Regions from separate parts of the Ferrovibrio plantarum genome, predicted to be linked through region 2. Evidence: riboswitches for the same ligand, from Rfam matches in the RefSeq annotation. Region 2 holds a riboswitch; the other holds the start of a gene.
What was found. A riboswitch is a leader RNA that binds a small molecule or an ion and turns the genes downstream of it on or off. The one in region 2 is predicted to bind thiamine pyrophosphate.
Positions count from the first base shown of each region.

Region 1: linked by a shared signal. The riboswitch ahead of thiC (phosphomethylpyrimidine synthase ThiC) and the one ahead of V6B08_RS19405 (ABC transporter ATP-binding protein) in region 2 are both predicted to bind thiamine pyrophosphate.

Region 1 is NZ_JBBKBA010000002.1:693,466-700,665, forward strand. Features, by position in the region: gene V6B08_RS16545 (O-antigen ligase family protein) at 1-1,926, opposite strand, end outside; gene V6B08_RS16550 (alpha/beta fold hydrolase) at 2,100-2,921, opposite strand; gene V6B08_RS16555 (autotransporter outer membrane beta-barrel domain-containing protein) at 3,129-4,232, opposite strand; TPP riboswitch at 4,639-4,779, shown strand; gene thiC (phosphomethylpyrimidine synthase ThiC) at 4,853-6,685, shown strand; gene V6B08_RS16565 (TIM44-like domain-containing protein) at 6,828-7,200, shown strand, end outside.
Region 2 is NZ_JBBKBA010000003.1:235,516-242,715, reverse strand. Features, by position in the region: gene V6B08_RS19435 (SRPBCC family protein) at 1-407, opposite strand, end outside; gene V6B08_RS19430 (hypothetical protein) at 572-1,339, shown strand; gene V6B08_RS19425 (cold-shock protein) at 1,569-2,264, shown strand; gene V6B08_RS19420 (PAS domain-containing protein) at 2,382-2,849, opposite strand; gene V6B08_RS19415 (ABC transporter substrate-binding protein) at 3,093-4,034, opposite strand; gene V6B08_RS19410 (ABC transporter permease) at 4,037-4,810, opposite strand; gene V6B08_RS19405 (ABC transporter ATP-binding protein) at 4,807-5,526, opposite strand; TPP riboswitch at 5,518-5,626, opposite strand; gene V6B08_RS19400 (acetoin utilization protein AcuC) at 5,688-6,815, shown strand; gene V6B08_RS19395 (DUF192 domain-containing protein) at 6,823-7,200, shown strand, end outside.

The DNA of each region.
Region 1 (7,200 bases), on a different contig from region 2:
AAGCTGACCTGTCTGGAAGGTCCAGTTCAGATAGCCGAGGGCAATGTTGCTGCGCCAAGGGGCCAGCTCCAGGCCGCGCTCAATAATCTGGCGCCACAATGCGATATGGGGCAGCAGCAATGGCTGGTAAGCCGCGAGGGTTGGCCGCAGCATGATTTCGTCAAACAATGCACTGCCATACAGCGGTATCAACGGCGACGTGGTTTCAGGCAGGCGCAACACGATGATCTGCCTCAGCCAATCGATACGCGCCGCCTCTCGCTCGAAATTGGGTGTTGGTTTGCCCGGCTCGTGGCGACCGACCAGGAACCGGATTTCATAGTCCACCATATCCGCGATTTGGATATCGGCGCGGCGCGGATCCGCCGGCAAAGGTGGTGGTGGCGCGAGCGGCTGGCGCTGCGATTCAGTCTCGGCTGAAAACCAAGCTCGCTGCTGATCGATATCGCGGGCATAGCGATCCAACAAAATGGCGCCCCAGATATAGGTGACGGAAATCAATATCAGACTGCTCGCTGCGGCCGTGCGCCTGATCAGAACCGCACGCATCGGCGCGGCGCGCACCAGGGCAGCATTGCCGCCAGCCACAAGCGGGATGCCTTGCCGCCCGATAACGGCAATCCAGGCCAGAGCCATGTAGGGTACGGCGAAGATCAGCTCAAACCACAAGCCCAGCGAGAGAATATAGGCCACCACCAGACCAAGCGTGAGACCCCGCCGCAGCGGCAGATGTTGATCTTGCGCGAGCCATGCCGGCTGCAGCAGCAACCAAGCGGTCAACAACACCGCCGGCAAGCCACCATCATGCAAAGCCTGCATCAGCCAGTTATGCGCATGCAGGTATTTTGAGGTCAGCACGTGCCAATCGTTCACCCGCCATATAGGGAAACCGGAAAACGTGACATGAGACATCATGGTGTTCGATATGCTGCCGGCGCCATTGCCAAACAGCCAGGCGATGGGCTGTTGCTCAGCCGCTGCCCTGATGACCAACCACACCATGCGGCGATCCTCCAGTGAGGCGATACTGGCGGTCAACGCTGGAATGCTGACGAGGATAAGAGGCAACAAAGCGGCGAATACCAGGATCAGCCCGACCATTGCCGGGCGGCGGATCAAACTGAGCCAGCCCTGCTTCGGCAGGCGCCACCATAACAGGGCAATGGCAAGGCCGACCAAAGCCGCGCCCATCATGGTCAATGCCTTTGACAGGACCAGCAGGCCCACGGCGAGCAAGCCAGCAATGATCCGCTCGGCAATTTCCAACCGGCCCTGCGCGGGCATTGCCCAGGCCATGACCGGCAGCGCGAGCCCGGGCCAGGCATAGTAGGCCAGCACCTGGAATACCGTCTCGGTACCGTTGAGGCGATCAAGGCCAAGCACCACCAGGATGCCTGCGGATGCGGCCATGCCGCCCCATAAGACCAGCCGCAAGGCGCGCGGCTGGCGCAGCACCAGATCGCCCAACAGCAGCCAGAGGCCAAGCCCGGTATACCATAGCGGCCCGAAGCCGGATTGCGGCACGCCAAGCAGACGCAGCCGCCATTCGGCGCCCGTGAAACCGCCCGGGCCGCTTAGCAGCAGCCAGGCGGCAAGCAGGAAGGCTGGCAGGGCCAGCAAGAGCGCAGGTCGTGATGGCCGGCCACCCGCCCCCAGCCAGACCGCCAAGACCATTGCGCCAAGCGCGGCCGCAATGAAATGCGCAATCACAATCGGCTCGGCCAATTGCCAAAGCCCGCGCTTGAATAGCGGCAGAGAAAAAAGCGGGCCGGCCAGCGCCAGCCACAGCACTGGCACCGCAAGATAGGGCGCGATACGTTCAACAGCCGCCACAGCGGCGCTGCCGGTCTCCTCGCCTGCAGGGCGGGCCACAGCGCTGGCAGAGGATGCTGGCTGCTGTTGTGGGCGTTTGGCCTTCCTGCTCATGTCTAACCCCTCATGGCTCTCGGTCCATGACTCCGCTAGACGCCAGTGCGCCTGACTCGCTCGACTGGGACAGGGACGGCTTGGCCACGCAGCACGCTCCAATGATGTTATTGGGGCTGATTAAACGAAAATGGCGGCTTTGTCGAACCGGGCTTTACTTTCAGCCCGCCTCCTTACCGCTGTGGCGCCACTGGCGACAGTCGCGACAATTGCGGCCACAGCTTCGCCCAGCAGCAATCGTGATCGGCGTCGTCGATCCGTGTCACCAGGGCTTCAGGCTGCAGGCCATACCGGCGCAGGGCGGCAAAGGTCAGCTCCGGCGGCACCTGCTTGTCGCGGCTGCCGACAAAATGGCGCTGCGGCAAACGCGTCCAGGCCGCAGCAGTCTCGGTGCTGTTGCGCGAGCCGAAGAGCGGCGTGTCGCCGAAATGACTGGTCCAAGCCTGATGGTCGAGCAGGCCTGAAACGGTGACGATGCTTTCGATGTCATTGCGGCTGCCAGCCAGCAGCAGCGCCATCAACGCCCCACCGGAATAGCCATAAAGCTGCAACCGCCGCGCACCAAAGCGGGCGACATACTGGTCGATGGCCTCATTCAGTGCCGCCACGGTTTCCGGCGCGAAGCGGTGTGTGGTCCAGTATTCCGAAACGCAGTTGCGCGCCTTATCGCCGCCGATGAACTGGCAGGGCCGCGCCAAATACAGCAGGTTGGGCAAAGGATGGCGTGCCGCCAGATCCAGCGCCACCGGCTTGCCTGGTGTCGGATCGCCAGAGCGCTGATAGCGGCTGATATAGGCTTCGCCATCGCCCTCGATGAAAATGCCAAGACGCGGATCGCTCGGATCGCCTTGGCGATAATATGCCGCGATATCGAAGCTGCGCGTGGCGAAGCGCACCCGCTGCAGCGGCGGATTTGCCAGGCGCGCGGCGGCATCGGCGCGGGCTTCATCGCTCAGCAGCAGTCCGCCGCCTTCGCAGCCGGCCAGCAGGAGCATAAATAACAGGCAGCCAATACCGCGCAACAGAGTCATATCAGCAGGCATCCCCATCCCGTGACGGCATCATCATGCCAGCCAGACTGCCTGCCGTCGCCACGTTTGAAAAGCGGCATGGCAAAGAATGGTGCCTGAACAGCAAAAAGGGCCAGACCTTGCGGTCTGGCCCTTTTGTTTAAGCCGGCCGTTTAAGCCGGAAGGTCTGGCTTAGAAGGTGGCGCGGAGACGGGCCGAGACGCTCCACACGTCAAGGTCCTGGCGGCCAGCCGAGAGATAGGCGCCTTCCACATTGCCGGAGAAACTACCCAAGCCGAAGAAGTTGATGCCAAGGCCGATCTGCGCGCCGAGCTCGTCGTCATTCGAGAAGGTGCCGTTGCCCAGGGCCACCGGGGCGTTCTTCTCGAAATCATACTCGCCAACCAGCTTCACATACGGCATCACCTTCTCGAAGGCATAGCCGACATTGCCGCCGAAGGTCACGCGACCCAGCTTGGTGGTGCTGGAGCCGACCAGGCCGCCGGTCGATTCAGTGTAGGCGTCGCTCTTTTCTTCAAGATACATCACGCCAACCGTCGGCATCAGGCGCCAGCGACCGAAGCCATAGGCGCCGTTCAGGTTGCCGGAAACAAACCAGCGCTCGGCATCATACGAGCCGCGCACGTTGGTGTTGCGGACCACGTCGTAGTTGAGCATGCCGTAGCCGCCCGAAGCGCTGATGCTCCAGGTGTTGTTCAGCTGGAAGCCGAAATACGGGATGATCGAAAGACCGTCGCTCTTGGTGGAGCCATTGTTGAACGTGGTGGTGAGGTCGAGGTTCTCGTAGCCCAGCGAAACGCCGATCAGGGCGCGGTCGCTAAGCTTGTAATCAAGGCCGCCGACCACGTTGTAAACGTTGCCATCCATCTGCAGGCCGGCCTGGCTGTTCTCCACCGAAGCATAGCTGCCCTGCATCCAGGTGCCGAACTTCTTGTCGGCCGAACCGGCGGCGCGACCGGAGTCGCGACCGTTCATCGAGATGGGACCAGGGGTAGCGCCGCCGCTGGGGCTGAAGCCACCGCCGGTGCCGCCGCCAGTAAAGCCGCCGCCGATGCCGCCGCTGATGGCGCCACCGATGGCACCGCTGATCAGGCTAGCGGTCTGGGCCGAGGCGATCGGCGCGGCCACCGCGGTAACTGCCTGGTTGGCAACGGCACCCGAATTGGAGACGTCAGAAGCGGCGAAAGCCGGCGCGGCGGCGAAGAGGCCACCGGCCACCAGGCCAAACGTAAGGACGCCGAAGGCAAATCTTGCCGCTGCGATTTTCCGAATCATTATTGCGCTCCCAATAAAAAAACCTCAGGCGCCAGTCCGTTTGCAGACCGAAACCGCTTCAGGTTGGAGACTATGTGAGTCCGGCGACGCTGGTCAACCTGACAATGCGCCTCTGCCGTTTACTTTGCTCGCTGTTGCAAAAACAGCACAGTCTGGTTGGTTTTTTTACAATTTCGCACGCCCCAACACAGCGTTAGCCAGACTTTTCCCTGGGCCGAGGGGAGCTTTACCCGTGCTTTTTCGCGCCGCTTAAGGCTTTCACCACCGAGACTCCACATCTTGCAGTATATGTATTTGACACAGGAAGTTGACCATACGCGCTCATAAACACAACTTTTAGTGGCTTTTTTCGCGTCGCCGAGGTATCTGCCCGGATTTGACCCGGCGGCTTCCGTATTCTACTTTTGCCGGCACCGAGGGGTGCCCCGCCAGGGGGCTGAGATTCGGACCGGCCTGGAATACTCGCAAAGAGCAATCCCGGCAGCGCCGTGACCCTTAGAACCTGATCCGGGTCATGCCGGCGGAGGGAACGGACCTGCCAGGGGGATTATCCTCCTGCCCCCATACTCTTTCCACCCCATTCCCGGGTCTCCCAGCCTCACCGCACCAGGAGATCCGCCATGTCCACCATCCAGAACGGCCCGCATCAGGCCCCAAACGTCACCACCGGAGCGCTGCCGGCTTCCGAAAAGCATTACAGCGCCGGCCACCTGTTTCCGACCATCCGCGTACCGCACCGCGCCATCGCCACCCATCCCAGCGCCAATGAAGCGCCGCTCTGCGTCTACGACACCTCCGGCCCCTACAGCGATCCGGCCCAGGTGATCAATATCGCCGCCGGCCTGCCGCGCTGGCGCCAGGCGTTGATCGAGGCGCGTGGCGATGTGGCCCAGTATGGCGGACGGGCGCTGCGGCTCGAGGATAATGGCGGCCCGGGCAATGCCCAGGCGAGCGTGCCGCCGTTCCCGCAACAGCATGCCCCGCTGCGCGCTAGTGGTGCGGCGGCCGTGACGCAGCTTGCCTATGCCCGGCGCGGCATCATCACCACCGAGATGGAATATGTGGCGATCCGTGAGAACGAGGCGCGGCGGCAGGCTGCGGACATGCAGCGTGACGGTAAGGATTGGGGCGCGGCCATCCCCGATTTCGTGACGCCGGCATTCGTGCGCGACGAAATCGCGCGCGGCCGCGCCATCATTCCGTGCAACATCAACCATCCCGAACTGGAGCCGATGATCATCGGCCGCAATTTCCGCGTCAAAGTGAATGCCAATATCGGCAATTCGGCGGTGACATCCTCGATGGCCGAGGAAGTGGACAAGATGGTGTGGGCTATCCGCTGGGGCGCCGACACGGTGATGGACCTCTCGACCGGGCGCAACATTCACAATATCCGCGACTGGATCCTGCGCAATGCACCGGTGCCGATCGGCACGGTGCCGATCTACCAAGCGCTGGAAAAGGTGAATGGCCGCGCCGAGGACCTGAACTGGGACGTGTTCCGCGACACGCTGATCGAGCAGGCGGAACAGGGCGTGGATTATTTCACCATCCATGCCGGCGTGCGGTTGGCGCATATCCCGCTCACTGCGCAGCGCGTCACCGGTATCGTCAGCCGTGGCGGCTCGATCCTGGCAAAGTGGTGCCTGGCACATCACGCCGAGAATTTCCTCTACACCCATTTCGAGGATATCTGCGACATCATGCGGGCCTACGATATCAGCTTCTCGCTCGGCGACGGCCTGCGGCCCGGCAGCATCGCCGATGCCAACGACGCTGCGCAATTCGCGGAGCTGGAGACGCTGGGCGAATTGACCCGCATCGCCTGGGCGCGCGACTGCCAGGTAATGGTGGAAGGCCCCGGTCATGTGCCGATGCACAAGATCAAGGAAAACATGGACCGGCAGTTGGAAAGCTGCGGCGAGGCGCCGTTCTATACGCTCGGGCCGCTCACCACCGATATCGCGCCGGGCTATGACCACATCACCAGCGGCATCGGCGCCGCGATGATCGGCTGGTTCGGCTGCGCCATGCTCTGCTACGTGACGCCGAAGGAGCATCTCGGCCTGCCCGACCGCCACGACGTGAAGACCGGCGTGATCACCTACAAGCTCGCCGCCCATGCCGCCGATCTCGCCAAGGGCCATCCCGGCGCCAGGCGGCGCGACGACGCCTTGAGCCGCGCCCGCTTCGAGTTCCGCTGGGAGGACCAGTTCAACCTCAGCCTCGACCCGGAGACGGCGCGCGACTTCCATGACAAGACCCTGCCCAAGGAAGCGCACAAGACGGCGCATTTCTGCTCCATGTGCGGGCCGAAATTCTGCTCCATGCAGATCAGCCAGGAAGTGCGCGCCGAGGCTGTTAAAGCCAAGGACGCCGGCATGGCGGCCATGGCCGAAAGTTTCCGGCAGGGCGGCGGCGAAATCTACACCGCCAAGCCGGCAGCCGAATAACCGAACTTCTGGGTGAATTGGCTGGAGGATTTCCGGGCGGTGACATCTTGCATAAGTCACCGTCCGGCCTTACATAAATATCCCATAACCAGCAGCCGCATGGACGGCGCTGGGGTATGGGAGATGGAAGGGGAATCCGCCGATGCGTCGCATCACCAAGTTTCTCGGTATTTTTGGCCTGGCTTTCAGCCTTGCCATCCTGCCCGCCCTGGTGGAAGCCAAGGCCGGCCGCTCCGGCGGCGGTGGCGCCAGCATTGGCAGCCGTGGCAGCCGCACCTATGATGCCGCACCCTCGACGCCGACGGCGCCCACCGCGCGTCCGGTGGAGCGCAGCGTGACCCCACCGCCTGCCAACCAGCCGGCTGCCAATCAAGCTGGCACCCGCCAGGCGGCTCCTGCCGCCGCGCCTGCCGCCCAGGGCGGCTTCTTCCAGCGCAATCCCTTCATGGCCGGCATGATGGGCGGCCTGCTCGGCGCCGGCCTGGTTGGCCTGCTGTTCGGCTCCGGCCTGTTCG
Region 2 (7,200 bases):
TCATCCGCCATCTTGGCGGCGGTGGCATCGATCAGGCGGGCACCGATCTGCGCCAGCTTGCCGCCGACCTGGGCATTCACTGCATAGGCGAGGCGGGTGCCGCCATCGGCATCGGAAAGCGATACTTTGGCGCTGCCCTTGCCGAAACCGGCGGCAACGCCGCCCTGGGCTTCGCCGGAAATCGTGTAGCCGTTCGGCGGATCAATATCGGAGAGCGCAACCTTGCCCTTGAACTTCGCTTTCACCGGGCCGAGCTTCACCGTGACGGCAGCCTCGAAGCTGGTATCGGAGGTTTTTTCCAGGGTGTCGCAGCCGGGAATGCACTGTTTCAGGATGGCGGGATCGTTGAGCGCCTCCCAGACCGCCGCGCGCGGTGCCGGGATGAGCTGTTCGCCGGTCATTTCCATGGCGTTTCCTCCGAAAACTGCGACAGTTCTGATTCACCTGCCGTTAAGATTAGCTCTATACTATGCGCACAACTAGGTTCAGGACAATTTTAGCCACTCTGGCGTCCCACCTGCTTTAGGAGCGGGCGTCAGGCCACTACCTGAACCTGCAGAGGAGGGCCGCCATGGTTCCGGCGACACGATCCGGCATTGATGTCAGCTTCTGGCTGCTTGAGCGGGCAGCCTCGGAGCGCATTGCCATGTCGCTGCCCAAGCTGCGCTGGCTGCTCTATCTGGCGCAGGCGCATTACGCCATTGCCCGCGAGGGTGCCAAGCTGATGCCTGCGACTTTCGTCGTAGCCGAGGATGGTCCGCTGGAACCGACGCTGGACCTGGTCTTCGTTGCCGGTTTGGAAAATCCGTGGTCGCCAAGTTTCAGCGAGGGCGCCGAGGCTTTCCTCGAAGGCTTCTGGAAGCGCTTCGGCGCATTGCCGGGTGTGGCGCTGCATAAGCTGGTGCTGGGCGATCCGTCCTGGAAGCGGGCGCATGAGAATGGTCCCGGCACTGAAATCTACGTCGAGCAGCATCGCGGCAGCGGACGCGGCACCTCTGCTGGTGCCGGCGCGGTGAAGCAGATCACCGGTCGCACCGCGGCGCAGCGCTCTGCCGACCTGCCGCCCTTCGAGGACGAGGTTAAAGCCAAGATTGAGCAGTATTCCCGCGCTCCTGCGGCGGGCAAGCTGGTGCGTGGCGGCAATGGCCCGGCGGCAACGCCCGGTGCTGCGCCCGCCACTACCGGCAAGGCCGGGGCTCCGCGCACCGCCTCGGTGGGCGAGAGCGTGGCGCATCTGCGCGCCGCCCCGCCCGACAGTCAGGAAATCCGCTTCACCGCCGATGGCCGCTCGGTCACCCGCTGGCGCCCGAAGCGCCGCGTCGATGGCCCGACGATGTGAACGGCGTTAACCGTTCCCGGCTTCCGCATATCCCTGCATTACCCCCGGCATCTCCCTGGATATCTATCTGGGCGTCGCTCCGTCTGCGTATATTTGCGGCACGGAAATTGGCTTTGCCCGCTTCGCCTTAAGCGCGATTCTGGATTTGCAGCGGCTAGAAATGGTGTTAGGCTTTTCGGGTTACTGTGGCTTTTAAAGGAATAAGACAGTGGAGCATGGGGGCTTTGGCGTGGACGGCGGTGAACTGATTGAGATTTCCGGCAAGGTAAAGTGGTTCAATGCCGTTAAGGGCTTCGGTTTCGTGAGCCCGATAGATGATTCCGGCGACATCTTTCTGCATCTCTCCTGCCTGCGGCAGGCAGGATACGAGACGCTCGATGAGGGTGTGACGCTGGTGCTCGAAGTCGTACGCCGCCCCAAGGGCATGCAGGCCGTACGCATCCTTTCCGTCGATACCAGCACGGCGGCGCCCTCGGGTGCCGGTGGCGGTGGCGGCGGTGATCGCGGCCCGCGCCGTGGACCGCGCGAAGACCGCGGTTTTGGTGGCGGTTTTGATCGTGGCGATCGTGGTGGCTTTGGCGGCGGTTTCGACCGTGGCGACCGTGGCGGTTTCGGCGGCCGTGGTGATCGCGGCGACCGTGGCGGCTTCGGCGGTGGCGGTGGTTTCGGCGGCGGTGATCGCGGCGCGCCGCGCTTTCCCAGCGTGGTTGCCACCGGTGAATTCTTCGAGGCCAAGGTGAAGTGGTTCAATGCCGTGAAGGGTTATGGCTTCGTGTCTCGCGGGGATGGCGGCCAGGACATCTTCGTGCACATGGAAGTGCTGCGCCGCGAGGGCATCAACGAATTGCAGCCCGGCCAGTCGGTGCGGGTGCGCGTCGGCCAGGGCCCGAAGGGGCCGCAGGTGGCCGAGATCCGCATGAGCTGAGCGCCTGTAAGGGCGGTATGCTCTGAACACGCTAATGTGAAAAGCGCCGGGTTCCGCCCGGCGCTTTTTCTTTGTGCAGGGGATGCCCGCAACCTGATCCGGGTAAGCGGTTTGGCGTCAGCCGCGCCGCTTCGGTGGCGGCAACTGCACGCGGTCCAGGTCGGGATTGTTGGGATAGCCGTTTAATACCAGGATCACATCCACCGTCTCGCCATCATCGGCAAGTGGAAAGTAGACGCGTTCGGAATCCATGAACTCGCGGTCGCGGAACGGCATCGGGAAGCGGTCGTAAAAGGCCTTGGCGGTATCGACCACGAAATTCATGTTGCTCAGCACGCGTTCGAGATAAGCCGGCGCCGAGGCATCCTGCACGGTGACGCCGGTGAAGTTATGTCCGATGGCCTCGACATGGCGGCTGCCCATCAGGCGGTAGCGGAATTCGCGCTCGCTGCCAGATCCGCTGCCTGAGCGGTGTACATCGACCAGCACGATGAACGGCAGCAGCGCGCGCAGGTCCAGCGGATCAAGCTGGCGCCGCGAGGGAAGTTTCCCCGCCGGCGCCAAACTCTCCAAGTAATCGCGCATCCAGGCAAACCGCGGATGCAGCGATTCAAACGGGACGAGTTGCTCTTTCTCCTTGGGTACCAAGTGGTATTCCCCCAGGTGTTGCTCCGTGCAGAGATTAGGACTCAACCTCCCGCTGCGTCACCTGGAATCTCGCTTTCTATTGCATTGGAAAGCGATTTATCGTCTTTTACGATTATTTCCCCATGCTTTTGGTTGAGTAAGTGCCATTGCCCTATCTGAAAAATACTTTAAACGCAGCAATCAGGGCAGTTCCACCGCGTAGGATGCAACCGGCAAAGCCTGCTTGATCATGCCCTGTTTCACCAGGTAGTCGGCGAAGCGGGCGTAGCGGCGCGTATCCAGTGCGCGCGGGCTTTGGGCGAAACGCGGGATCGTGTCGCGCCAGGCACGGCGGTTGAGTTCGTCATTCAGGGTTTTGTTGTTCTTGATGAAATGCTGCCAGCTCTTTTCCGGGTTGTTGTGGATATAGGCGGTGGCTTCCTCCAGCGCGTCGAGCAGGCGCGACAGGCGCGCGTCCTTCAACTTGTCGGCATGGGCCACCAGGATCAGTTCGTCATAGAGCGGCACGCCGTGATCTTCGGGATAGAAGGCGCGGCCGGGCTTGCCGGCAATGTCCATCTGGTTGAGTTCGAAATTGCGGAAGGCGCCGATCACGCCATCGACCTGGCCGGCGAAGATCGCCGGCGAGAGCGAGAAATTCACATTCACCAGCGTCACGTCGCTGAGCTTGACGCCATAGCCCTCCAGCATGGTCTTGAGCAGCGCATCCTCGAAGCCGCCGACGGAATAGCCGATCTTCTTGCCCTTGAGATCGGCGAGCGATTTCACCGGGCCGCTGCCGAGTACAACAAGGCTGTTCAGCGGTGTTGCCACCACGGTTCCGATGCGGCGCAGCGGCAGGCCCTGGCCGACCTGCACATGCAGTTGCGGCTGATACGAGATCGCGGCATCAGCCTTGCCGGCAGCAACCAGCTTGGGCGGATCGTTGGGATCGGCCGGCGCAATCAGATCGACCTGCAATTCATGGCGGTCGAAGAAGCCGGCTTCCTTGGCGACCACGAAGGGCGCGTGGTCGGGATTGACGAACCAGTCCAGCAGCAGGGTGAATTTGTCATGGGCGTGTGCCGGCGCCGTGGCGAGAAGGCCGAGGCCGAACAGAGTGGTAATCAGAGTTTTGCGCATGATCAGGATTCCTCGGTGCTGCGAAGGGAAAGATGGCTGTCGGCCTGCCAGGGCAGCAGGCGGCGGCTGAGATAATCGACGATGGCGTAGAGCAATACGGCGCAGAGCGCGAGCGCGAACAAGGCGGCGAACATCACGTCGATCTGCACCCGCGCATTGGCCTGCAGCATGACATAGCCCAAGCCAGCGGAGGCGCCGACCCATTCGCCGATCACGGCGCCGATCGGTGCCACGGCGGCCGCAACCTTGAGGCCGCTGAACAGGCTGGGCAACGCCGCCATCAGGCGGATCTCGCTCAACACGCGCAGGCGGTGCTGGCGCGCATCGGCGGTCATCACCCGGGCCAGGTCGAGCAGGCCGGGATCGGTGCGGCGCAAGCCATCGTAGAGCGTCACGGCGACGGGGAAGAAGATGATCAGCAGGGCCATGGCGACCTTCGAAGCCAGGCCATAGCCGAACCACAGCACCAGCAAAGGCGCCAGCGCGAAGACCGGCACGGCCTGACTGGCTACCAGCAGCGGCAGCAGCCAGCGCCGCGCGCGGGTTGAAAGCAGCAAGGCCAATGCCGCCGAGGCACCAAGCAGCGCGCCGAGCAGCAGCCCGATCAGCATTTCCGCCACCGTGACGGCGGCATTGCGCGCCAGCATCTCGATATGCAGCACGAAGGCCTGCGCCACGGCGCTGGGCGGCGGCAGCAGGTAGCTCGGAATGGCGAAACCGCGCACGACGGCTTCCCATACAGCCAGCAGCCCGGCGAGCGTAAGCAGCGGCCTCATGCGGCCTCCGCCAGCAAAGTGGCCTGGATGGCGCGGAGCGCTGCTACATGCTCGGGCGCCAGCACGTCGCGCGGGCGGGCGCCGCTCGGCTCGGCGGCCAGCGTCAAGGTCGCCGGCGTGCCGGCCATGATGTAGACATGGTCGGCAAGGCTAAGCGCTTCGGCCGGATCATGGGTGACGAAGATGACGCAGCGCTCGGCCAGCAATTCGGCGCTGAGCTGATGCAGCTTGCGCTTGTTGACGAGGTCGAGCGCGGCGAAGGGTTCGTCCATCAGCACCAGCGGGCGGTCTTCCATCAGCGTGCGGGCCAAAGCCGCGCGCTGGCGCATGCCGCCGGAAAGCGTGGCGGGCAGGGAGTTTTCCCGGCCACTCAAGCCGACCTGACCGAGCAGCGCACAGGCGCGTTCAGTATCGGGTGTCTCGCCGCGCAGGCGGGCGCCGAGGCAGAGATTGTCCACCAGTGGCAGCCAGGGCAGCAGCAGGTCGGTCTGCGCCATCCAGGCGATGCAGCCGCGCAGGTCCGGCGTTACGCGCGCCTGAGGCAACAGGCCGGCCAGGGCGCGCAGCATGGTGCTCTTGCCAATGCCGCTCTGGCCCAGCACGGCGATCCAGCGCCCCGGTGCCAGATCAAGCGCAAAAGGCGCCAGCACCGCCTGGGAGCCAAAGGCCAGGGCGGAATCGGAATGGACGGAAGTGGGTAAGGTATCGTGCCGCACGCCGCTGAATCCCTTGCGCCGGCATTACCCGGATCAGGTTCGAGGGGTCGTCCGCTTGCGCGAACCTCTCAGCCGACCATCGGCTCCCCCTCAGGGCTTGGGCCTAAGTATAGCCGACGCGCCCCTCTAGGCAACCGATGCCGGCTCGCTACATTAAGGGGGTGAGCCAGCCCCTGTTCATCGGCAACGAGATCTACCGCCATTCCAGCCTGGGTGGAAAACACCCGCTGTCGATCCCGCGCGTCTCGACGGTGATGGATCTGTGCCGCACGCTCGGCTGGGTGGAGGCGGCGAATTATGCCGAAAGCCGCCCGGCGACGCCGGAGGAACTGACGCGCTACCACGCGCCGGATTACGTCGCCGCCGTGCAGCGCGCCGAGCGGGTGCTGGCGATCCCGGAGGATGAGTCGGTCCGTTATAATCTCGGGCGCGGCGGCAATCCGATCTACGGCACCATGTTCCGCCGTCCGGCCACCGGCGTCGGCGCCAGCCTGATGGCGGCACGGCGCCTGTTGCAGCAACCCGGCATCATCTACAGCCCTGGCGGCGGCACCCATCATGGCCGCCGCGCGCAGGCTTCCGGCTTCTGCTATTTCAACGATGCCGTGGTGGCGATCCTGGCCTTGCTCGATGGTGGCCTTGAACGGGTGGCCTATGTCGATCTCGACGTGCATCACGGCGATGGCGTGGAAGAAGCCTTCCGCGACGATCCGCGCGTGCTGTTCATCTCGGTGCACGAGGCCGGGCGCTGGCCGCGTTCCGGCGCCGCCGAGGACCATGGCCTTGGCAACCTGTTCAATTTCCCGGTGCCGCCAGGCATGAACGACACCGAGATGGCGCATCTGGTGGCCGAGGCGATTGTGCCGCTGGTCGCCGGGTTCCGGCCCGATGCCCTGCTGATCCAGTGCGGCGCCGATGCCCTGGCCGAGGATCCCCTGGGCAAGCAGCAGCTTTCCAACCGGGCTTTGTGGCAGGCAGTGGCGGCGCTCAAGGGCCTGGCGCCCCGGCTGTTGGTCACGGGGGGCGGCGGCTATAATCCCTGGTCGGTGGCGCGTTGCTGGAGCGGCATCTGGGCCGGCTTGAGCGGCCAGGAAATACCTGACCGGCTGCCGGCGGCGGCGGAAAGCCTGCTGCGCAGTTTGAGTTGGAACCATTCGACCGGACGTAATCCGCCGGATAGCTGGTTCACCACGCTGGCGGATGCACCACGCCCGGGCGGGCTACGGGACGAGGTGAGGGCGCTCGCCGCCCAGGCTAAAAGTGTCGGGGCTAAAAGCATCGGTATATGAGGGGATTATGCTGCGTCGTTGTTTTCTTGCTTTAACTCTTGTGTTGGCCCTGCTGAGTGGCCAGGCAGGCCAGGGTGACGCCTGGGCGCAGCCGCAAACCGGCCTGCCGGTCTCTGATTTGGTGATCAACACGGCGGCCGGGCCGAAGAAATTCCGTGTTGAGCTGGCGAACACCGATGCCAGCCGCAGCCGGGGCATGATGTTCCGCACCCAGATGGCGCCCGATGCTGGCATGCTGTTCGACTTCTTCACCGAGCAGCCGGCCTCCTTCTGGATGCGCAACACCCTGATTCCGCTCGACATGATCTTCATCAAGGCCGATGGCACGATCCTCAATATCCACCAGCGCGCCATCCCCCATGACGAGACCAGCATCAACTCCGCC